3 regions of the Candidatus Pantoea symbiotica genome follow, and region 3 is predicted to be linked to each of the others. Evidence: predicted binding sites of a transcription regulator. Region 3 holds the regulator's gene; each other region holds the start of a gene.

What was found. The regulator sigma-54, encoded in region 3, starts transcription at its own class of promoters, with help from an activator protein. The targets are predictions, from matches to a motif close to GTTGGCACANNTTTCGCTNT.
Region 1: ACXIZX_RS17290 (gamma carbonic anhydrase family protein) is a predicted target of sigma-54. The motif match lies at 4,626-4,645, and genes of this name have one in related genera.
Region 2: ACXIZX_RS03505 (gamma-glutamyltransferase family protein) is a predicted target of sigma-54. The motif match lies at 3,757-3,776, and genes of this name have one in related genera.

Annotation. Positions count from the first base shown of each region.
Region 1 is NZ_JBSZHR010000002.1:3,591,212-3,598,590, forward strand. Features, by position in the region: rRNA gene ACXIZX_RS17270 (23S ribosomal RNA) at 1-2,156, opposite strand, end outside; tRNA gene ACXIZX_RS17275 (tRNA-Ala) at 2,358-2,433, opposite strand; tRNA gene ACXIZX_RS17280 (tRNA-Ile) at 2,550-2,626, opposite strand; rRNA gene ACXIZX_RS17285 (16S ribosomal RNA) at 2,700-4,239, opposite strand; gene ACXIZX_RS17290 (gamma carbonic anhydrase family protein) at 4,731-5,285, shown strand; gene aroE (shikimate dehydrogenase) at 5,295-6,116, opposite strand; gene tsaC (L-threonylcarbamoyladenylate synthase type 1 TsaC) at 6,120-6,695, opposite strand; gene ACXIZX_RS17305 (DNA topoisomerase family protein) at 6,692-7,246, opposite strand; gene smg (DUF494 family protein Smg) at 7,274-7,379, opposite strand, start outside.
Region 2 is NZ_JBSZHR010000002.1:636,706-644,084, reverse strand. Features, by position in the region: gene ACXIZX_RS03530 (amino acid ABC transporter ATP-binding protein) at 1-565, opposite strand, end outside; gene ACXIZX_RS03525 (amino acid ABC transporter permease) at 546-1,202, opposite strand; gene ACXIZX_RS03520 (amino acid ABC transporter permease) at 1,202-1,867, opposite strand; gene ACXIZX_RS03515 (transporter substrate-binding domain-containing protein) at 1,871-2,656, opposite strand; gene hpxU (MurR/RpiR family transcriptional regulator HpxU) at 2,849-3,688, opposite strand; gene ACXIZX_RS03505 (gamma-glutamyltransferase family protein) at 3,915-5,501, shown strand; gene hpxX (oxalurate catabolism protein HpxX) at 5,514-5,699, shown strand; gene ACXIZX_RS03495 (AtzE family amidohydrolase) at 5,696-7,093, shown strand; gene hpxZ (oxalurate catabolism protein HpxZ) at 7,096-7,379, shown strand, end outside.
Region 3 is NZ_JBSZHR010000002.1:258,132-265,510, reverse strand. Features, by position in the region: gene ACXIZX_RS01830 (calcium/sodium antiporter) at 1-528, shown strand, start outside; gene kdsD (arabinose-5-phosphate isomerase KdsD) at 542-1,522, shown strand; gene kdsC (3-deoxy-manno-octulosonate-8-phosphatase KdsC) at 1,536-2,102, shown strand; gene lptC (LPS export ABC transporter periplasmic protein LptC) at 2,099-2,671, shown strand; gene lptA (lipopolysaccharide ABC transporter substrate-binding protein LptA) at 2,646-3,200, shown strand; gene lptB (LPS export ABC transporter ATP-binding protein) at 3,206-3,931, shown strand; gene rpoN (RNA polymerase factor sigma-54) at 3,980-5,419, shown strand; gene hpf (ribosome hibernation promoting factor) at 5,441-5,728, shown strand; gene ptsN (PTS IIA-like nitrogen regulatory protein PtsN) at 5,889-6,371, shown strand; gene rapZ (RNase adapter RapZ) at 6,424-7,278, shown strand; gene npr (PTS phosphocarrier protein NPr) at 7,275-7,379, shown strand, end outside.

The DNA.
Region 1 (7,379 bases), 3.3 Mb from region 3:
CGCAGACTGGCGTCCACGCTTCAAAGCCTCCCACCTATCCTACACATCAAGGCTCAATGTTCAGTGTCAAGCTATAGTAAAGGTTCACGGGGTCTTTCCGTCTTGCCGCGGGTACACTGCATCTTCACAGCGATTTCAATTTCACTGAGTCTCGGGTGGAGACAGCCTGGCCATCATTACGCCATTCGTGCAGGTCGGAACTTACCCGACAAGGAATTTCGCTACCTTAGGACCGTTATAGTTACGGCCGCCGTTTACCGGGGCTTCGATCAAGAGCTTCTCCTTGCGGATAACCCCATCAATTAACCTTCCGGCACCGGGCAGGCGTCACACCGTATACGTCCACTTTCGTGTTTGCACAGTGCTGTGTTTTTAATAAACAGTTGCAGCCAGCTGGTATCTTCGACTGCCTTCGGCTCCATCCGCGAGGGACTTCACCTGATGACAGCGTGCCTTCTCCCGAAGTTACGGCACCATTTTGCCTAGTTCCTTCACCCGAGTTCTCTCAAGCGCCTTGGTATTCTCTACCTGACCACCTGTGTCGGTTTGGGGTACGATTTCGTGTTACCTGGAGCTTAGAGGCTTTTCCTGGAAGCAGGGCATCAGTTACTTCACCACCGTGGTGGCTCGTCATCACGCCTCAGCCTTAAGATATCCCGGATTTACCAAAGATATCAGCCTACACGCTTAAACCGGGACAACCGTCGCCCGGATAACCTAGCCTTCTCCGTCCCCCCTTCGCAGTAACACCAAGTGCAGGAATATTAACCTGCTTCCCATCGACTACGCTTTTCAGCCTCGCCTTAGGGGTCGACTCACCCTGCTCCGATTAACGTTGAACAGGAACCCTTGGTCTTCCGGCGAGCGGGCTTTTCACCCGCTTTATCGTTACTTATGTCAGCATTCGCACTTCTGATACCTCCAGCACCCCTCACAGGACACCTTCAACGGCTTACAGAACGCTCCCCTACCCAACAACGCCTAAGCGTCGCTGCCGCAGCTTCGGTGCATGGTTTAGCCCCGTTACATCTTCCGCGCAGGCCGACTCGACCAGTGAGCTATTACGCTTTCTTTAAATGATGGCTGCTTCTAAGCCAACATCCTGGCTGTCTGTGCCTTCCCACATCGTTTCCCACTTAACCATGACTTTGGGACCTTAGCTGGCGGTCTGGGTTGTTTCCCTCTTCACGACGGACGTTAGCACCCGCCGTGTGTCTCCCGTGATAACATTCTTCGGTATTCGCAGTTTGCATCGGGTTGGTAAGCCGGGATGGCCCCCTAGCCGAAACAGTGCTCTACCCCCGAAGATGAGTTCACGAGGCGCTACCTAAATAGCTTTCGGGGAGAACCAGCTATCTCCCGGTTTGATTGGCCTTTCACCCCCAGCCACAAGTCATCCGCTAATTTTTCAACATTAGTCGGTTCGGTCCTCCAGTTAGTGTTACCCAACCTTCAACCTGCCCATGGCTAGATCACCGGGTTTCGGGTCTATACCCTGCAACTTAACGCCCAGTTAAGACTCGGTTTCCCTGCGGCTCCCCTATACGGTTAACCTTGCTACAGAATATAAGTCGCTGACCCATTATACAAAAGGTACGCAGTCACCCCATAAATGAGGCTCCCACTGCTTGTACGTACACGGTTTCAGGTTCTGTTTCACTCCCCTCGCCGGGGTTCTTTTCGCCTTTCCCTCACGGTACTGGTTCACTATCGGTCAGTCAGGAGTATTTAGCCTTGGAGGATGGTCCCCCCATATTCAGACAGGATACCACGTGTCCCGCCCTACTCTTCGAACTCACAGTATGTGCACTTTCGTGTACGGGGCTATCACCCGGTATCGCGCGACTTTCCAGACGCTTCCACTAACGCACAAACTGATTCAGGTTCTGGGCTGTTCCCCGTTCGCTCGCCGCTACTGGGGGAATCTCGGTTGATTTCTTTTCCTCTGGGTACTTAGATGTTTCAGTTCCCCAGGTTCGCCTCGCAACACTATGTATTCATGTTGCGATGATGCACTGAGTGCACCGGGTTTCCCCATTCGGACATCGTCGGCTGTAGCGGTTCATATCACCTTACCGACGCTTTACGCAGATTAGCACGTCCTTCATCGCCTCTGACTGCCAGGGCATCCACCGTGTACGCTTAGTCGCTTAACCTCACAACCCACAGGCGTTTTGCAACGCTGCAGACTGCAGGCATTGAGAGACTCGAACATATCGCAGCTTCATTCTTATTACGGAGAATGAATACGATACGTCGTTTCAATTTTCAGCTTGTTCCGGATTGTTAAAGAGCAATAACTTCGCAATGTACCCGAGGATACATTCTGAAGTTAGTTATCAACGTGGGGTCGTTGATGGTGGAGCTAAGCGGGATCGAACCGCTGACCTCCTGCGTGCAAGGCAGGCGCTCTCCCAGCTGAGCTATAGCCCCATAGAGTTTTGCAAAACGCGTGCTTACCAGGAGAATTCTTTCACAGACAAGGCGTGACGACGCGAAGCATACTGAAGTATGCGAGTCGTTGTCACAACGCTGTATGGGGAAGAATTTGGTAGGCCTGAGTGGACTTGAACCACCGACCTCACCCTTATCAGGGGTGCGCTCTAACCACCTGAGCTACAAGCCTGCAGGCGTTTTACGCTCTTCTTTAATTTCATCAGACAATCTGTGTGAGCACTGCGCGGGAAGGTATCTTCAGGTAAGGAGGTGATCCAACCGCAGGTTCCCCTACGGTTACCTTGTTACGACTTCACCCCAGTCATGAATCACAAAGTGGTAAGCGCCCTCCCGAAGGTTAAGCTACCTACTTCTTTTGCAACCCACTCCCATGGTGTGACGGGCGGTGTGTACAAGGCCCGGGAACGTATTCACCGTAGCATTCTGATCTACGATTACTAGCGATTCCGACTTCACGGAGTCGAGTTGCAGACTCCGATCCGGACTACGACGCACTTTATGAGGTCCGCTTGCTCTCGCGAGGTCGCTTCTCTTTGTATGCGCCATTGTAGCACGTGTGTAGCCCTACTCGTAAGGGCCATGATGACTTGACGTCATCCCCACCTTCCTCCAGTTTATCACTGGCAGTCTCCTTTGAGTTCCCGGCCGAACCGCTGGCAACAAAGGATAAGGGTTGCGCTCGTTGCGGGACTTAACCCAACATTTCACAACACGAGCTGACGACAGCCATGCAGCACCTGTCTCAGAGTTCCCGAAGGCACCAAAGCATCTCTGCTAAGTTCTCTGGATGTCAAGAGTAGGTAAGGTTCTTCGCGTTGCATCGAATTAAACCACATGCTCCACCGCTTGTGCGGGCCCCCGTCAATTCATTTGAGTTTTAACCTTGCGGCCGTACTCCCCAGGCGGTCGACTTAACGCGTTAGCTCCGGAAGCCACTCCTCAAGGGAACAACCTCCAAGTCGACATCGTTTACGGCGTGGACTACCAGGGTATCTAATCCTGTTTGCTCCCCACGCTTTCGCACCTGAGCGTCAGTCTTTGTCCAGGGGGCCGCCTTCGCCACCGGTATTCCTCCAGATCTCTACGCATTTCACCGCTACACCTGGAATTCTACCCCCCTCTACAAGACTCTAGCCTGCCAGTTTCGAATGCAGTTCCCAGGTTAAGCCCGGGGATTTCACATCCGACTTGACAGACCGCCTGCGTGCGCTTTACGCCCAGTAATTCCGATTAACGCTTGCACCCTCCGTATTACCGCGGCTGCTGGCACGGAGTTAGCCGGTGCTTCTTCTGCGGGTAACGTCAATCGGTGAAGCTATTAACTCCACCGCCTTCCTCCCCGCTGAAAGTACTTTACAACCCGAAGGCCTTCTTCATACACGCGGCATGGCTGCATCAGGCTTGCGCCCATTGTGCAATATTCCCCACTGCTGCCTCCCGTAGGAGTCTGGACCGTGTCTCAGTTCCAGTGTGGCTGGTCATCCTCTCAGACCAGCTAGGGATCGTCGCCTAGGTGAGCCATTACCCCACCTACTAGCTAATCCCATCTGGGCACATCCGATGGTGTGAGGCCCGAAGGTCCCCCACTTTGGTCTTGCGACGTTATGCGGTATTAGCTACCGTTTCCAGTAGTTATCCCCCTCCATCGGGCAGTTTCCCAGACATTACTCACCCGTCCGCCACTCGTCACCCGAGAGCAAGCTCTCTGTGCTACCGTTCGACTTGCATGTGTTAGGCCTGCCGCCAGCGTTCAATCTGAGCCATGATCAAACTCTTCAATTTAAGTTTGATTTGCTGAAACAAGTTCAGCGGTGCTCATCTGTAAAACGTCATAATGAATTTCATTATGTGTTCACTCGTGAGGCTTTGATATTTTTTACGTCCGGAGACGCTGATATCAATCCTGCGAGTGCCCACACAGATTGTCTGATAAATTGTTAAAGAGCGTTGCGAACAGCGGCTGAACCGTCTGTCGCGAGGTGGCGTATACTACTCTACTCTCCTTCGGAGTCAAACACTTTTTTCAGCGTTTTCATCCGGCGGGATGAATTTCTTCACTCCCTGCTGAGCCGTCTGCGTTGCCGCTTTGCCGTCTCAGTGGTGGCGCATTATAGGGATCCGAATTTTTTGCACAACCCCTTTTTTCGATCTTTTTAATCGACTGGCGAGTTTTCACTCTTTTCGCTGCGATCGCGAGCGATCCGCTCAAAAATCATCTTGTTTATCCGTCTTTTAAGCCGCAGGCTTGGGTAAAAACGTAAAAGGAGAAGATCATGTCTACAGCCCTACGACCTTATAAGAACCATTTTCCACAACGAGGCGATCGCGTGATGATCGACAGCAGCAGCGTGGTGGTGGGTGAAGTACAACTTGCCGATGACGTAAGCATCTGGCCGCTGGTTGCGATTCGCGGTGACGTCAATAAAGTCGTGATAGGTAAAAGAAGCAATATTCAAGATGGCAGCGTACTGCATGTCACTCACAAGTCCACCAGCAACCCAGAAGGTTATCCGCTGATTGTCGGCGAAGATGTCACAGTAGGGCATAAGGCGATGCTGCACGGCTGTACTATCGGCAATCGCGTACTGGTTGGTATGGGATCCATTCTACTGGACGGCGTGATCGTTGAAGATGATGTGATGATTGGCGCTGGCAGTTTGGTGCCGCCGGGTAAACGGCTGGAAAGTGGCTACCTGTATTTAGGCAGCCCGGTTAAACAAGTGCGCCCGCTCAGTGAAGCGGAGATTACCGGGCTGCTTTATTCGTCCAACAACTATGTGGGTTGGAAGAATGAATATCTCGATCAGGAAAGCCAACCTCATCCCTGATCGCCAACCTTATCCCTGCTGCATCGACTGCTTTAGTTTGGCAATCACTGGCGTGATCTCTGGCATCACGCCATGCCATAAATGGAAAGCGTGAGCGGCTTGCCCTACTAACATGCCAACGCCATCCGCCAGTTGCTGCGCGCCCTGCTGCTGGCACCACAGTAAAAATGGCGTCATACCTTGTTGATAAAACATGTCGTAGCATCGCGATTGCGCATTAATTAGCGATGTGCCCAATGCCGGAACTTTTCCATCAACACCGCTTGAGGTCGCATTAATGATCAGATCAAATTGCTGATCCGCTAATTGCTCAAAGCTGGCCGCTTTAATATCCCCGCTATGCTGGAAAATCTCTGCCAGTTGCTCGGCGCGTTCCACGGTGCGATTCACCACCACCAGCGAACATCCGAATGAAAGCAGAGGCAGGATCACGCCACGCGCAGCACCACCGGCGCCCACCAGCAGAATTTGATCGCCGGGATGGATCATCTGCAATCGTTCCAGATCGCTGAGCAAACCGATGCCATCCGTGTTATCGCCGAAGATCTTGCCCTGCGCATCTTTCTTTAAGGTATTAACCGCACCAGATAATGCCGCGCGCTCACTGAGCTCATCGGCAAATTCCCACGCCTGCTGTTTAAAAGGCAGCGTGACATTGGCACCTTTACCGCCTTGTGCAAAGAAATCCGCGATCGACTGTGGAAATCCCTCAAGTGGCGCGCACTCCTTGCCATATTGATGCTCAATGCCAGTTTGCTCAGCGAACAGGCGGTGAATGAAAGGAGATTTGCTGTGCGCAATCGGATGACCAAAAACGGCAAAATTTTCCATGTATTAGCCCTGACGGATAAGTTCACCGCTAATGACGTCGCGGATTTCAGAAGGATTCAGTCGCCCACCTGTTTCAGCATGCAAGACCGGGAACTGCGGACCAAATTGCTTAGCAACCTCATCCGCATTACGGCATGGCGGTTCGCCGGAAAGATTGGCGCTGGTCGAAACCAGAGGTTTACCAAAACCACGACACAAAGCCTGTACGTCCGGATGATCGCTAACGCGAATGGCCAGTGAGTCGAAACGCCCGGTTAACCAGCGCGGCGTATGTGGCGAGGCGGGCACCACATAGGTCACCGGGCCTGGCCAACTTGCAAACATACGCTCGCGCTGCAGCACCGAGAGTTCACGATCCGCGATATAAGGTTCCAGCTGCGCGTAATCGGACGCAATCAAAATGAGTCCCTTCTCGACTGGGCGCTGCTTGAGCGCCAAAAGCGCCATTACGGCCACTTCGCTGTCGGGATCGCAGCCCAATCCAAATACGGCTTCGGTTGGATAGGCGATAACTTCCTGTTGCTGTAACTTCTCAATGCAATAATCGAGACTACCCGCTGAATACTGACTTGGCTTCATGATGATGATTCGTCCTGGACGATAGGCTTACCGCAGCGTTTGCTGGCGCAGAAGCGCTTCATGCCTTGTGCGGTTTTCTTCTCTATTAATAATGGGAACTGGCAATGCGGGCAAACGCCTTCAACCGGCGCTGCGTTAAGGACAAACTGACAATCTGGATAGCGATCGCAGGAGTAGAAGGTTTTGCCATAGCGCGAGCGCCGTTGTACCAGTTTACCGTTCTGACATTGCGGACAGGCGATAGCTGTTTCATCTGGCTTATCGATGGTTTCGGTGTAATCACATTCCGGATAATGACTGCAACCCACGAACATGCCAAATCGTCCCTGACGCAGAACTTTGTCTGCGCCACACTGAGGGCACGCATGGCCTTCCAGTACTTTAACGACATGACCATCTCCCTGACTTTTCAGCGGGCGGATGTAATCGCAGGTGGGATAATTCACACACCCCAGAAAAGGGCCGTGTTTGCCAGAACGTATAACTAATTCTGCCCCGCAAGCGGGGCAGGGATCGTGTTTAGGCACGCAGAATAGTGCTGATTTACTCATATTACCGGTTGCATCAATCGCAGATTATTAATGCAGCATACCTTCATTGACGTCGAATAACAGTTCTTCCATTTGCTGATAGGCGTTTTCACATCCTGGGATGTTAAACAGCACCATCAACACCACCCATTTG
Region 2 (7,379 bases), 380 kb from region 3:
TGCCTTCGGCGGCCAGCTGCTCCAGCACTTTCAGCACTTCGCCGACCAGCTCGGGATCGAGCGCGGAGGTGATCTCGTCACAGAGTAAAACTTTGGGCTGCATCGCCAGCGCACGGGCAATCGCCACGCGCTGCTGCTGACCGCCTGACAGATTGGCCGGGTAGTAATTGATACGCTCACCAAGGCCGACTTTCTCCAGCATCTGCGTTGCCAGTTCACGGCATTCGGCTTGGTTTTTCTTCAACACGCGGCGCGGCGCCAGCATCACGTTTTCCAGCGCCGTCATGTGCGGGAACAGGTTGAAGTTCTGGAACACCATGCCGACCGAGCGGCTGATTTCACGCGCCTGCGATTCGCGGTCGGTAATCGTCATGCCGCCGAGTTTGATGCTGCCTTCCTGATAGCCTTCAAGCCCGTTCATGCAGCGCAGCAAGGTACTTTTGCCCGATCCGCTGCGGCCGATAATCGAGATCACTTCGCCGTGATCGACATCGAGATCCACACCTTTCAAGACGTGGTTGTCGCCGTAGTACTTCTGTACCTGATTAATGGTGATGAGCGGCATTGAATTTTTTCTCCAGGTACTGGCTGTAACGCGACAGCGGATAACACATCAGGAAGTAACCGAGCGCCACCAGGCCAAACACCTTGAACGGCTCATACGTCACGTTATTCAAAATGGTGCCGGCTTTGGTCAGCTCGACGAAACCGATAATCGAAGCCAGCGCGGTGCCTTTGATCACCTGCACGGCAAACCCAACCGTAGGCGCGATAGCGATGCGAATCGCCTGCGGCGCCACCACGCGAAACAGCGTTTGACCAAAGGTCAGGCCGAGACAGCGCGACGCTTCCCACTGCCCTTTTGGCAGGGCGCGAATGCTGCCGTACCAGATATCCAGCAAAAACGCGCTGGTGTAGAGCGTTAAGGCCAGCGAGGCGGCGGTCCATGGCGCTACATCGATGCCGAACAAGCCGACGCCGAAGAAAGCGAGGAACAGCTGCATCAGCAGCGGCGTGCCCTGAAACAGCTCGGTGTAAGCGCGCACCAGGCGCATCGGCCATTTGCGTTTCAGCAGGCGCATAAACAGCAGCGGTAAAGTCACCAGCGTGCCGCCAAAAAATGCCACCAGCGAGAGTAAAATTGTCCAGCGCGCTGCCAGCAGCAGGTTGCGCAGGATGTCCCAGTCGGTAAATTGCGTCATCATGCCGGCTGCGCTCCCAACCATTTACGTCCCAGCGCCAGCAGCAGTTGGCGCATGGCAATCGACAACGCCAGATAGATCAGCGTGGTCACGAAATAGACTTCAAAACTCAAAAAGGTGCGCGACTGAATCAGGTTGGCGGCGAAGGTCAACTCTTCGTACGACACCTGCGACACCACCGATGAACCGAGCATCACAATGATGCATTGGCTGACCAGCGCAGGATAAATGCGCTGCAGCGACGGCGGCAGCACTACGCGGATAAAGGTTTGCGTGCGGGTCAATCCCAGCACGCGCCCCGCTTCCCACTGGCCGCGCGGCGTCACCTGAATCCCGGCGCGAATAATTTCGGTGCTGTAAGCGCCCAGGTTAATCAACATCGCCAACAGCGCCGCTTCGCCCGCCGTCAGTTTCAGACCCAAATTGGGCAAACCAAACACGATAAAAAACAGCTGCACCACAAACGGCGTATTGCGGATCAGCTCGACATACAGGCCCCAGATGCGGCTCGCCCAGCTCGGTTTACCGCTGCGCAATGCTGCGCCGAGAATCCCGAGGCTGACGCCGCCCACGGTGGCGAGTACGGTGATCTGAATCGTGACCCATAATCCGGCCAGCAACTCTGGCCAGTGCGGCCAGAGATCGGCAAAGTTAAGTTGCGCCATGCTTTATGCGCCGAGGTTGGCTGGCAACGGCGCTTTCAGCCACTCTTCCGACAGCTTGTTCAGCGTGCCGTCTTTGATGCCCTGCTCAATCAGCGCATTCACTTTCTCTTTCAGCGCCGGCTCATCTTTTTTCAGGCCGATGTAGCACGGTGAATCTTTCAGCATGAACTGGGCAACCGGTGCTTTTGCTGCGTTCTGACGCGCAATGGCGGCGACAACCAGGTTACCGGTGGCAACGTACTGCACTTGTCCGGAAAGGTAGGCCGACAACGTGGTGTTGTTATCTTCGTAACGCTTCACCTGGGCGTCTTTAGGCGCGATATCGCTCAACACCATATCTTCCACTGCACCGCGCGTGACGCCGATGGATTTTCCGCTCAGCGCTGCCGCATCTTTCAGGGTTTCACCTTTCGGACCAAATACGCCGAGGAAGAACGGCGCATACGCTTGGGTGAAATCGATCACTTTTTCGCGCTCGGCGTTTTTGCCCATGCTGGAGATCACCAGATCGACTTTATCGGTCTGCAGATACGGCACGCGGTTGGCGCTGGAAACCGGCACCAGCTGCAACTTCAGTTTCATCTGTTTGGCGAGATACTTCGCCATGTCGATATCGTAGCCCTGCGGTTGCAGGTCAGTACCCACGGAACCGAACGGCGGGAAATCCTGCGGAACCGCCACCCGGATCACGCCGCGCTTCTGGATATCCTGCAGCTGATCGGCCATCGCACTCCCGACCTGCGCCATCAGCAATGCCGCGCCCGCTACCGCTAATAATACTTTTTTCATTATGCACCCCGGTGAGTTTACGTGAAACAAAAGATTCTTGACGAATCATTCTGCAACTAATGTGCCAACCGCAGTGCTGGGAGAAGAAAGGAGAAAAAACGTGAATTTACCGCGTTACTGGCAGCAAAAACGGGCATTGCGCCCGTTGGGATTAACGATCAAAAATAGTGCACTGCACCATGATGGCGCCCGTTATCGGTGTTCCAGCTCGTCGAGATGTTGATAAAGATCGGCAATTTGATGGATGCGCTGACGGCCCTGCGACAACATTTCATGCAGCAACGCATTCGCCAGCAGGTTAACCAGACTCATGGCGGAGGCGTAGCTATCAAAGGCGGAAACGCTGTCGAGTGGCGCACAAAGCTGCCAGCGCGCCAGCGTGATAATCCCCTGCGCCTGCGGCTCACACAGCGCCAGCACCGGGATGTTGCTCTGCTGCAGCTGCTGCATCAGCGGACGAATGATGCGTGGACGGCGACGAAACGCCATCACCACCACGATATCGTCGGGCGTGATATCCACCAGCTCTTCGCCCAGCGTCTGGCCCGGCTGCGGCAGCACATGCACCTGCGTACGCGCCTGCATCAGCTGCTGACGCAGGTGCAGCGCCACCGGATAGGCGTTACGCATGCCGATGATAAACACCCGTTTTGCCGCGCCCAGCGCACTAATCACCTCGCCAAACTGCTGCGGATCGATGCTGTTAACCCACTGCGTCAGATTCGCCATCTCCTGCTTATAATGGCGCGACAGCAAGGTGTTGCCCTGCACCGCATCACGATTGTCGGTGAGCGGCATGCCGCTCTGGCGCAGGATGCGCAGCTCATCGCGCATGTCCTTGTATTTCTCGTAACCGAGACGCTTGAACAAACGGCTAACCGTCGCCTTCGACACGCCGCTCAGCCGCGCCAGCTCGGCGCTGTTGTAGCTGATCAGGTCATCAAAATGGTCAAACACGAAGTCGGCAATGCGCTGCTCCTGCGGCGACAGTTGCGGATAGTGACTACGAAGGCGTTCATCAAGTTGTTTCATCATCGGTCCTGTAACTTTCGTTTCACCACAAGCTAGCATAAATCGATCCAGATTGATGTCCGACCAAAACTGGAACAGCTCTTGCTTAGATTTATGCAGTATTTGCAGATGTTCACGAATTCGCACATTCCGTAGCGGCGCAATTTATTGCGCGATAAATCGCGCCGCTACGGAATGTGCGGTGATTAAACAGAGTGCTTAAAAGAGAACAAGAGAAACAATCACTATGATACAGAGCAACATGGCGCCGTTAGGCATGGCCGTTACGCCCCATCATCTCGCCAGCGAAAGCGCTTTAGCGGTACTACGCGAAGGCGGCAACGCGCTGGAAGCGATGGTGGCCGCCGCTGCCACTATCGCCGTGGTTTACCCGCACATGAACGGTTTGGGTGGCGACGGCTTCTGGCTGGTGGTACCGCCAAACGGCGATCCCATCGCCATTGACGCCAGCGGCGCGGCCGGTTCACTGGCGCATCTCGATTTCTATCACGGCGAAACGCATATTCCGCATCGCGGACCCAAAGCCGCCCTAACCGTTGCCGGCACCGTGAGCGGTTGGCAGGAAGCATTGACGCTGGCGCAGGAACTCGGCGCTACGCCACTGCCATTAACCCGCTTGCTGCGCGATGCGATTCGCTATGCCGCCGACGGGATTCCGGTCACCGCCTCGCAGGCCGCCGCTACCGCCGCCAAACAGCATGAGTTACAGCATCAACCCGGTTTTGCCGCCACCTTTTTACCGGACGGCAGCGTTCCGGTTGCAGGCAGCCGCTTCACCCAACCGGCGCTGGCGAACACGCTCAGCATGCTGTGCGATCACGGACTCGAAAGTTTTTATCGCGGTGAACTGGCGCACCATCTGGCGCGCGAAATGAGCGCGCTGGGGATGCCAATCACGCTGGAAGATTTGCAGACGCATAAAGCCCGCCGCTGCACGCCGCTGCATCTGGCGCACAGTGAAGGCGATATCTGGAACATGACGCCGCCGACGCAGGGTTTGGTGTCGCTGGCGATCCTCGGCATTACCGATCGACTTAATATGGCTGACGCCAATGAAGCACAAACCGTGCACCGCATCGTCGAAGCCACCAAAAAAGCCTTTGCGCTGCGCGACAAGCACATCACCGATCCGCGCCACATCGACATTGATGTACAGAGCCTGCTGGATGCTGAACATCTCAGCACGCTGGCGGCGCAGGTGGACGAGCATCAAGCCGCTGCGTGGGGCACCGGGCGCGGACCGGGCGACACCGTGTGGATGGGCGTGATGGACAGCAGCGGGCTGGCCGTTTCGTTTATCCAGAGCGTCTATCACGAATTCGGCAGCGGCGTGGTACTGCCTGGCACCGGCATCACCTGGCAAAACCGGGGGGCCGCTTTCAGCCTGCAGCCCGATCATTTGCTGGCGCTGCAGCCGGGCAAACAGCCGTTCCATACCCTTAATCCCGCCGCCGCGCGTCTCAAAGATGGCCGCACCATGGTGTACGGTTCGATGGGCGGCGACGGCCAACCGCAAACCCAGGCGGCGATTTTCACCCGTCACGTGATTCAGGGGCATCCGCTGCAACAGGCGGTGAGCGCGCCGCGCTGGCTGCTGGGTCGCACATGGGGACAATCATCCGATTCGCTCAAGCTTGAAGCGCGCATCGCACCGGAAACGGTGCAGCAGCTGCGCGCACTCGGCCATGAGGTTGAACTGCTACCCGATTTCAGTGAAGTGGTCGGCCATGCAGGTGCGATCGTCAGACACAACAACGGCATGCTGGAAGGCGCGTTCGATCCGCGCAGCAACGGCAGCGCCGCCGGTTTCTAACGGAGATAATTGATGAGTTCACAACCGGACTGGGCCACCTATATCGCCCAAATGGAGCAGATTCTGGCGCTGGAGCTGGATGATGCGCGTCGCGCCGAGCTGCTGACGCAGTTCAACCGCATCGCCGCAATGGCCGAGCCGCTGATGGCGCTGCCGCTCGACGATCGACTGGAAGTGGCGGGAGTCTTTCATCCATGAAACTGTCGTCATTATCGATTAACGCCCTGCAGCAGGCGCTGAGCCAGGGCGAGATCAGCGCCCGCGATATCGCGCAACATACGCTCGCGGCGATTGAACAACATAATCCGGCGATCAACGCCTGGACCGAAGTCACCGGTCAGCGCATGCTGCGCGAAGCCGATCAGATCGATCAGCAGCGCCAGCGCGGCGAAACCTTGCCGCCGTTAGCCGCCATTCCTTACGCGGTGAAAAACCTGTTTGATGTCGCCGGACACAGCACCTTAGCTGGAGCCAGCATGTTCAGCGAACGCGCGGCGGCCCGCGAGGATGCGTGGGCGGTGAGCAAACTGCGTCAGTCTGGCGCGCTGCTCTCCGGCATGCTGAATATGGATGCCTATGCGTACGGTTTTACCACCGAAAACACCCATTACGGCGCGACGCACAACCCGCGCGATTTAACCCGCGTGGCGGGCGGATCGTCCGGCGGTTCGGCAGCGGCGGTGGCGGCGGGTTTGGTGCACTTCTCGCTCGGCACCGACACCAACGGCTCGATCCGCGTGCCCGCTTCGTTGTGCGGCATCTTCGGCCTGAAACCGACCTTTGGCCGCCTGTCGCGCAGCGGCAGCCATCCGTTTGTCGCCAGCCTCGATCACATCGGCCCATTTGCCCGTTCGGTTGAAGATTTGAGCCTGGTGTACGACACCTTGCAAGGTGCCGACGCCAGCGATGCCTTCCAGGCCGCGCAGCCCGTTGCGCCAGCCAGCGCCGGGCTTAACAAGGGCGCAGAAGGCGTGCGCAGCGCGGTACTCGGCGGGTTCTTCTCAACCTGGTGCAGCGATGAAGCGCGCGCCGCCGTGGCCGTTGCGGCTAAAGCACTGCAGGCAATCGACGAAGTGACTTTACCGAATGCAGAGATCGCCCGTTCGGCGGCCTTTATCATGACCGCCGCAGAAGGCGGTAATCATTACTTGCCTATGCTGCGCACGCAGCCCGAGCAGTTCGAGCCCAACTCACGTGAACGCTTGCTGGCCGGAGCGATGCTGCCCTCGGCGTGGTACGTGCAGGCGCAGCGTTTCCGCCGTCACTTCCAGCAGCAGGTGCTGCCGCTGTTTGAGCAGTTCGATGTGCTGATTGCACCCGCCACACCGTGTACCGCCACCACCATCGGCCAGGAAACCATTCACATCAACGGCCAGCATTTGCCGACGCGCGCCAGCATGGGCATGCTGACCCAGCCGATTTCGTTCCTTGGCTTACCGGTCTGTACCGTGCCGCTGCAAACCGCCAGCGGCTTGCCGATTGGTTTACAGCTGATCGCCGCACCGTTTAAAGAACATCTGGCACTGCGCGCCGCCTGGGCGCTGCAACAGCAAGGGCTGACGCTGCCACAAACCACCTTAATGGATGCCTGAAGATGACACCTGAACATATCGATCGCCCGGCAGTGCTCGCCGAAGTCACCGCCGCCTTTTACCGCTACGAGCAGGCGTTGATCAGCAATGACGTTGAGGTGCTGGATGAGCTGTTCTGGCACGACAAACGCACCGTGCGTTTGGGCGCGGGCGAGAATCTGTATGGCATTGATGAGATTCGCGCTTTTCGCGCGGCACGTCCGCCGAAAGGGTTGGAGCGCGAGTTACGTAATACGGTGATTACCACTTTTGGCGATGACTATGCGGTGTGCAGCACCGAGTTTAC
Region 3 (7,379 bases):
GACAATAACGACACGCTCACCCGTGAACAACTGGCCGAACTACCGCGCGATGAAGCCGGCAATACCGTGGCCTTTCTGTGGCTGGCGGTGGCGCTAATTATTCTGCCGATGTCGACGCGTATGGTGATCGACAACGCCACCGTCTTTGCTGACTACTTCGGTGTAAGCGAACTGGTGATGGGCCTGACGCTGATTGCCGTCGGCACCAGCTTGCCCGAACTGGCCACCGTTGTGGCCGGCGCGCTGAAAGGTGAGGACGATATCGCTATCGGTAACCTGATCGGCGCCAACATTTTCAATCTGGCGATTGTGCTCGGCCTGCCAGCGCTGATTCATCCCGGTAGCGTTGATGCGCATGCCTTCGCGCGTGATTACTGGGTGATGCTGGCGGTGAGCGTGCTGTTCGCCCTGCTCTGCCTGCTGCGTAAACGCCGTATTGGTCGTATCGCAGGCACACTATTATTAGGTGGTTTTATCGCGTGGGTGCTATGGCTGTGGCTTAGCCCCATGCTTATCACAAGCTATTAAGGACGGACTGACCATGTCACATCAGCAACCGGATTTCGATTTTCAGCAAGCAGGTAAAGCGGTGCTGCGCATCGAACGCGAAGGGCTGGAGCAGCTTGATCAATATATCAATGATGATTTCGATCGCGCCTGCGCGATGATCTTTGCCTGCCGTGGCAAAGTGGTGGTGATGGGCATGGGCAAATCCGGACATATCGGTAAAAAGATGGCCGCGACTTTTGCCAGCACCGGTACGCCCTCTTTCTTTGTGCATCCCGGTGAAGCCAGCCACGGCGATCTCGGCATGGTCAGCACCAATGATGTGGTGATAGCGATTTCCAACAGCGGTGAATCCGGCGAAATCCTTGCGTTGGTGCCGGTGTTAAAGCGCCAGAAGGTACAGCTGATCTGTATCACCGGCCGTCCGGACAGCGCGATGGGCCGCGCGGCGGATGTGCATCTGTGCGTGAAAGTGCCGCAGGAAGCCTGTCCGCTCGGCCTGGCGCCGACCACCAGCACCACCGCCACCTTAGTCATGGGTGATGCGCTGGCCGTGGCGTTGCTGGAAGCGCGCGGATTTACCCAGGAAGATTTTGCGCTATCGCATCCCGGCGGTGCGTTGGGCCGCAAACTGCTGCTGCACGTCAGCGATATCATGCACAGCGGCGATGAAATCCCGCACGTCAGCCGTGATGCCTCAATGCGCGATGCGCTGCTGGAAATTACCCGCAAGAATCTTGGTTTAACGGTGATTGTTGATGACCTGATGAAAATCGAAGGCATCTTCACCGATGGTGACTTGCGCCGCGTGTTCGATATGGGCATCGATTTCCAGAAAGCCACCATTCAGGAAGTGATGACCAGCGGCGGTATCCGCGTGCGCCCGAATATGCTCGCGGTCGATGCCCTTAATCTGATGCAAAACAAAAACATCACCGCCCTGCTGGTGGCCGATGACGATCGCCTGCTCGGTGTGGTACATATGCATGACATGCTGCGCGCTGGCGTAGTCTGAACAGGAAGAAACAATGAGTGCTGAAACGGCGATGGTCGAGACTTGCTACGGTCCGGTGAGCGCGGACGTCATGGCGCGTGCTGCGAAGATTCGCCTGCTGATTTGTGACGTCGATGGCGTGATGTCGGATGGCGTGATTTACATGGGCAACAGCGGTGAAGAGCTGAAGGCTTTTAACGTGCGCGATGGTTATGGCGTGCGTTGCTTGCTGACCTCCGGCATCGAAGTGGCTATTATTACCGGCCGCAAAGCAAAACTGCTGGAAGATCGCTGTAAGACGCTCGGCATTACGCATCTTTACCAGGGACAATCGGATAAGCTTTTGGCCTGGCGGGAACTCCTGGATAAACTGTCATTAACCGCCGATCAGGTCGCCTACATTGGCGATGACCTGATCGACTGGCCGGTGATGGCGCAGGCGGGTTTGAGCGTGGCCGTTGCCGATGCCCACCCGATTTTACTGCCGCGTGCGCATTATGTTACCCGCATTGCCGGTGGCCGCGGCGCGGTACGTGAGTTGTGCGATCTGATCTTGATGGCGCAGAACAAATTTGAGGATGCCAAAGGGCAATCAATATGAGTAAGAGCAGGCGTTGGATGACGCTGATCCTGGCCTTGATCGCCTTAGTGCTGATCGGCTGGAATCTCACCAACCAGGATGACGACCGAACGCCGGTGGCGACTAACGATCAAGCGCCAACCTACACCAGCGAGAAATCGAACACGGTGGTGTATAACCCAACAGGCGCGCTGGGCTATAAGCTGGTCTCCGATAAAGTCACCTACTTTGCTGCCGATGAGATAAGTTGGTTCGATAATCCGGTGATGACCACCTATGACGTAAACAAAGTCGCGACATGGTCGGTGCGCGCCGATAAGGCAAAGCTGACTAAAGATCGTATGCTTTATCTTTATGGCAACGTTGTCGTCAATACTTTGACCCAGGATTCACAGCTTGAGCGCATCCTTACCGATAACGCTCAGGTTAATTTGGTCACCCAGGATGTGACATCTGACGATCAAGTCACCCTTTTTGGCCGCAGTTTTAATTCCACTGGCATGAAAATGCGCGGCAATTTACGGACGAAACATGCTGAGCTGCTTGAAAAGGTCAAAACTTCCTATGAAATTCAAAATGAACAAAAATAGCCTTAAGTTATTGCTGGTGAGTACGCTGCTGGCAACGAGCCTGCCTGCGCTGGCATTAACCGGCGACTCAGACAAACCGGTGAATATTGACTCCGTCAACCAGGCGCTGGATCTGCAGGGCAACGTCGCGACCTTTACCGGCAACGTGATTGTGACCCAGGGTTCCATCAAGATTACCGCCGATAAAGTGGTCGTCACCCGTCCGGGCGGCGATAGCAAGAAAACCATCGTTGATGCTTACGGCACGCCAGCCACCTTCTATCAGATGCAGGATAACGGTAAGCCGGTGCAAGGCCACGCCAGTAAACTGCACTATGAACTGGCGAATGATTTTGTTGAGCTGACCGGTAATGCCTTCATTCAGCAGCAGGATAGCAACATTAAAGGCGACCGCATCACTTACCTGGTGAAAGAGCAGAAGATGCAGGCGTTCAGCCAGGGTGACAGCAAGCGCGTGACCACCGTTCTGGTTCCGTCGCAGCTGCAGGACAAAAACGGTTCGTCCGCGAGCCCTAAAAAGAGTAACTGATTGCTATGGCTACACTAATCGCTGAGAACCTGGCGAAAGCCTACAAAGGCCGCCGCGTGGTGGAAGATGTTAGCCTGCAGGTAAAATCCGGCGAGATTGTCGGCCTGCTGGGCCCAAACGGTGCCGGTAAAACCACCACCTTTTACATGGTGGTCGGAATTGTGCCGCGCGATGCGGGCCGCATCGTAATTGATGATGAAGACATCAGCATCCTGCCGCTGCATGCGCGTGCCCGTCGCGGTATCGGCTATCTGCCGCAGGAAGCCTCGATCTTCCGTCGCCTGAGCGTGTACGACAACCTGATGGCGGTGCTGCAGATCCGTGATGATCTGACAGAAGAGCAGCGTCAGGATCGTGCCAACGAGCTGATGGAAGAGTTCCATATCGGCCATCTGCGCGACAGCATGGGCCAGGCGCTGTCGGGTGGTGAACGCCGTCGTGTAGAAATTGCTCGCGCGCTGGCGGCTAATCCTAAATTCATCCTGCTGGATGAGCCTTTTGCCGGTGTTGACCCCATTTCGGTTATCGACATCAAGAAAATCATCGAGCATCTGCGTGACAGCGGCCTTGGCGTGCTGATTACCGACCACAACGTGCGTGAAACCCTCGCGGTGTGTGAACGCGCTTATATAGTTAGCCAGGGGCATTTAATTGCCCATGGCACGCCTGATGAAATTCTTGTAGATGAGCAGGTTAAGCGTGTTTATTTGGGCGAAGAGTTCAGACTCTGATAAGGTGTCGTAACACCCTACGTTTGCTTAGGAAATTCTAACCGAATTATGAAGCAAGGTTTGCAACTCAGGCTCAGCCAACAGCTGGCGATGACTCCACAGTTGCAGCAAGCCATTCGCTTGCTGCAACTCTCTACGCTTGAACTCCAGCAAGAACTCCAACTGGCGCTGGAAAGCAATCCGCTGCTTGAACAAACCGATCTGCACGAAGAAGTCGACGCGCGCGAATTTCAGGAACAAGAGAGTGATTCATTAGACACGCGTGAAGCTCTTGAACAGAAAGACATGCCTGAAGATCTCCCGCTCGACGCCACCTGGGACGAAATCTACACTGCGGGCACGCCGTCAGGCACCGGCACCGATTACCAGGATGACGAACTGCCAATCTATCAGGGCGAAACCACGCAATCGCTGCAGGATTACCTGATGTGGCAGGTTGAGTTAACGCCGTTCACTGATACCGATCGCGCCATCGCTACATCCATTGTTGATGCCATTGACGACACCGGCTATCTCACCGTCAGCTTACAAGATATTTATGACAGTATTGGCGATGAAGAGCTGACGCTAGAAGAAGTTGAAGCCGTGCTCAAACGGGTGCAGCGTTTCGATCCGGTCGGCGTCGGTGCGCGTGATTTGCGTGATTGCCTGTTAGTGCAGCTTTCGCAATATGATGCCGCTACGCCCATGCTGGCGGAAGCGCGCCTGATTGTGAGCGAACATCTTGATCTGCTGGCCAACCATGACTTCCGCAGCCTGATGCGCGTAACGCGTCTGAAGGAAGAGGTGCTGAAAGAGGCGATGTTGCTGATTCAGTCACTCGATCCGCGCCCTGGCCAGTCAATCAATACCAGCGAACCGGAATATGTTATTCCCGATGTGCTGGTGCGCAAAATCAGCAAGCGCTGGACGGTTGAACTGAATTCCGACAGCATGCCGCGCCTGAAAATCAATCAGCAGTATGCTGCGATGGGCGGAGCAGGCCGTAATGAAAGCGATAATCAGTTTATTCGTAGCAACTTACAGGAAGCCAAGTGGCTGATTAAGAGCCTGGAGAGCCGTAACGACACGCTGCTGAAAGTGACACGCTGTATCGTTGAACAGCAGCAGGCGTTTTTTGAGCAGGGTGAGGAGTACATGCGTCCGATGGTGCTGGCGGATATCGCTCAGGCTGTTGATATGCACGAATCCACTATTTCCCGCGTGACCACGCAAAAGTATTTACACAGCCCGCGTGGCATCTTTGAACTGAAGTATTTTTTCTCCAGTCACGTCAACACCGAAGGCGGCGGCGAAGCCTCGTCCACGGCGATTCGTGCATTAGTGAAAAAATTGATCTCGGCGGAAAACCCCGCAAAACCCTTGAGCGACAGCAAACTGACCTCCATGTTATCCGAACAGGGCATCATGGTAGCGCGACGTACGGTTGCTAAATATCGCGAGTCTTTATCTATACCGCCATCAAACCAGCGTAAACAGCTAGTTTGACCGAACGAAGAAGGAAGACCTATGCAGCTAAACCTTACCGGACTTAATGTTGAGATTACCGAACCTCTGCGTGAATTTGTAAATACCAAATTTGCCAAACTGGAACACTATTTTGATCGCATCAATCAGGTTTATATTGTTCTGAAGGTAGAGAAGGTGACGCAGATTGCGGATGCAACACTTCACGTCAACGGCGGGGAGCTGCACGCCACATCGGAAGCGGAAGACATGTACGCGGCCATCGACGGGTTAATCGACAAGCTTTCCCGTCAGCTGACCAAACACAAAGACAAACTGAAAAAACACTAACCTTCACGCTTGCAGAGTGCTGACTGATTCGGCACTTAGAGCATAAATGGGGCGGATATTACCGCCCCGTTTTGTCATCTGCGCAAGCGCCAGCGGACGAAGGGCAATGAAATCAATCGCCTGAACCTCGCGGCTATGTGAACTCGCAAGTGAAACGATGATGAACAACGATCTAACACTGGAATTGAGCTCGGTCCTTTCACTGGACTGTACCCGTAGCGGCGTACACTGCCAGAGTAAAAAACGCGCGCTGGAAATTATCAGCGAGCTGGCAGCGAAGCAGCTCAATCTGCCGCACCAGACGCTTTTCGAAGCCATCCTGACCCGCGAACGTATGGGCAGTACCGGTATTGGCAACGGCATCGCCATTCCACATGGCAAGCTGGAGGAGGACACCTTACGCGCTGTCGGCGTGTTTATCAGCCTCGATCAGCCTATCGCTTTTGATGCGGTAGACAATCAGCCGGTTGACCTGCTGTTTGCCCTGCTGGTACCTGCGGACCAGTGTAAAACCCACTTGCACACGCTTTCGCTGGTTGCCAAACGTCTGGCGGATAAAACCGTATGTCGTCGTTTGCGTGCGGCACAGAGCGACGAAGAGCTCTACGCCATTATCACAGAAGCTCAGGAAGCACACTCTTAAGCGAGAAACACTTTTACCGGCCTGTTCGCCGGTTTAAAACGGGAGAAATGTGATGGTGCTGATGATCGTTAGCGGTCGGTCAGGCTCAGGAAAATCAGTCGCGCTGCGTGCCCTTGAAGATATGGGCTTCTACTGTGTCGACAACTTGCCGGTGGTATTGCTACCGGAGCTGGCGAATACCTTAACCGAACGCAATATCTCTGCGGCGGTCAGCATTGACGTGCGCAACATGCCGGAATCACCGGAAGTCTTTGAGGCCGCGCTCAATAATCTGCCGGATACCTTCTCGCCGCAGCTGCTGTTTCTCGATACCGATCGCAACACGCTGATTCGCCGCTACAGCGATACGCGTCGTCTGCATCCGCTCTCCAGCAAAAATCTGTCGCTGGAGAGTGCTATCGATGAAGAGAACGATCTGCTGGAGCCGCTGCGCTCACGCGCCGATCTGATTATCGATACGTCCGAGATGTCGGTTCATGAATTGGCGGAAATGCTACGTACGCGCCTGCTGGGCAAGCGCGAGCGTGAACTGACCATGGTGTTTGAGTCATTCGGCTTTAAACACGGCATTCCGATCGACGCCGATTATGTCTTCGATGTGCGTTTCCTGCCGAATCCGCACTGGGATCCTAAGCTGCGTCCGATGACCGGCCTGGATCGTCCGGTTGCCGCCTTCCTCGATCGTCACACCGAAGTGCACAACTTTATCTATCAAACGCGCAGCTATCTGGAACTGTGGCTGCCGATGCTGGAAACCAATAACCGCAGCTATCTCACCGTCGCCATCGGCTGTACTGGCGGAAAACATCGTTCAGTGTATATCGCTGAACAACTGGCGGATTATTTCCGTTCACGCGGTAAAAACGTGCAATCTCGTCATCGCACTCTGGAAAAACGCAAATCATGACCGTGAAGCAAACCGTTGAGATTCGTAACAAGCTGGGCATGCACGCGCGCCCGGCAATGAAGCTGTTCGAGCTGGTGCAGAGTTTTGATGCTGAAGTGTTG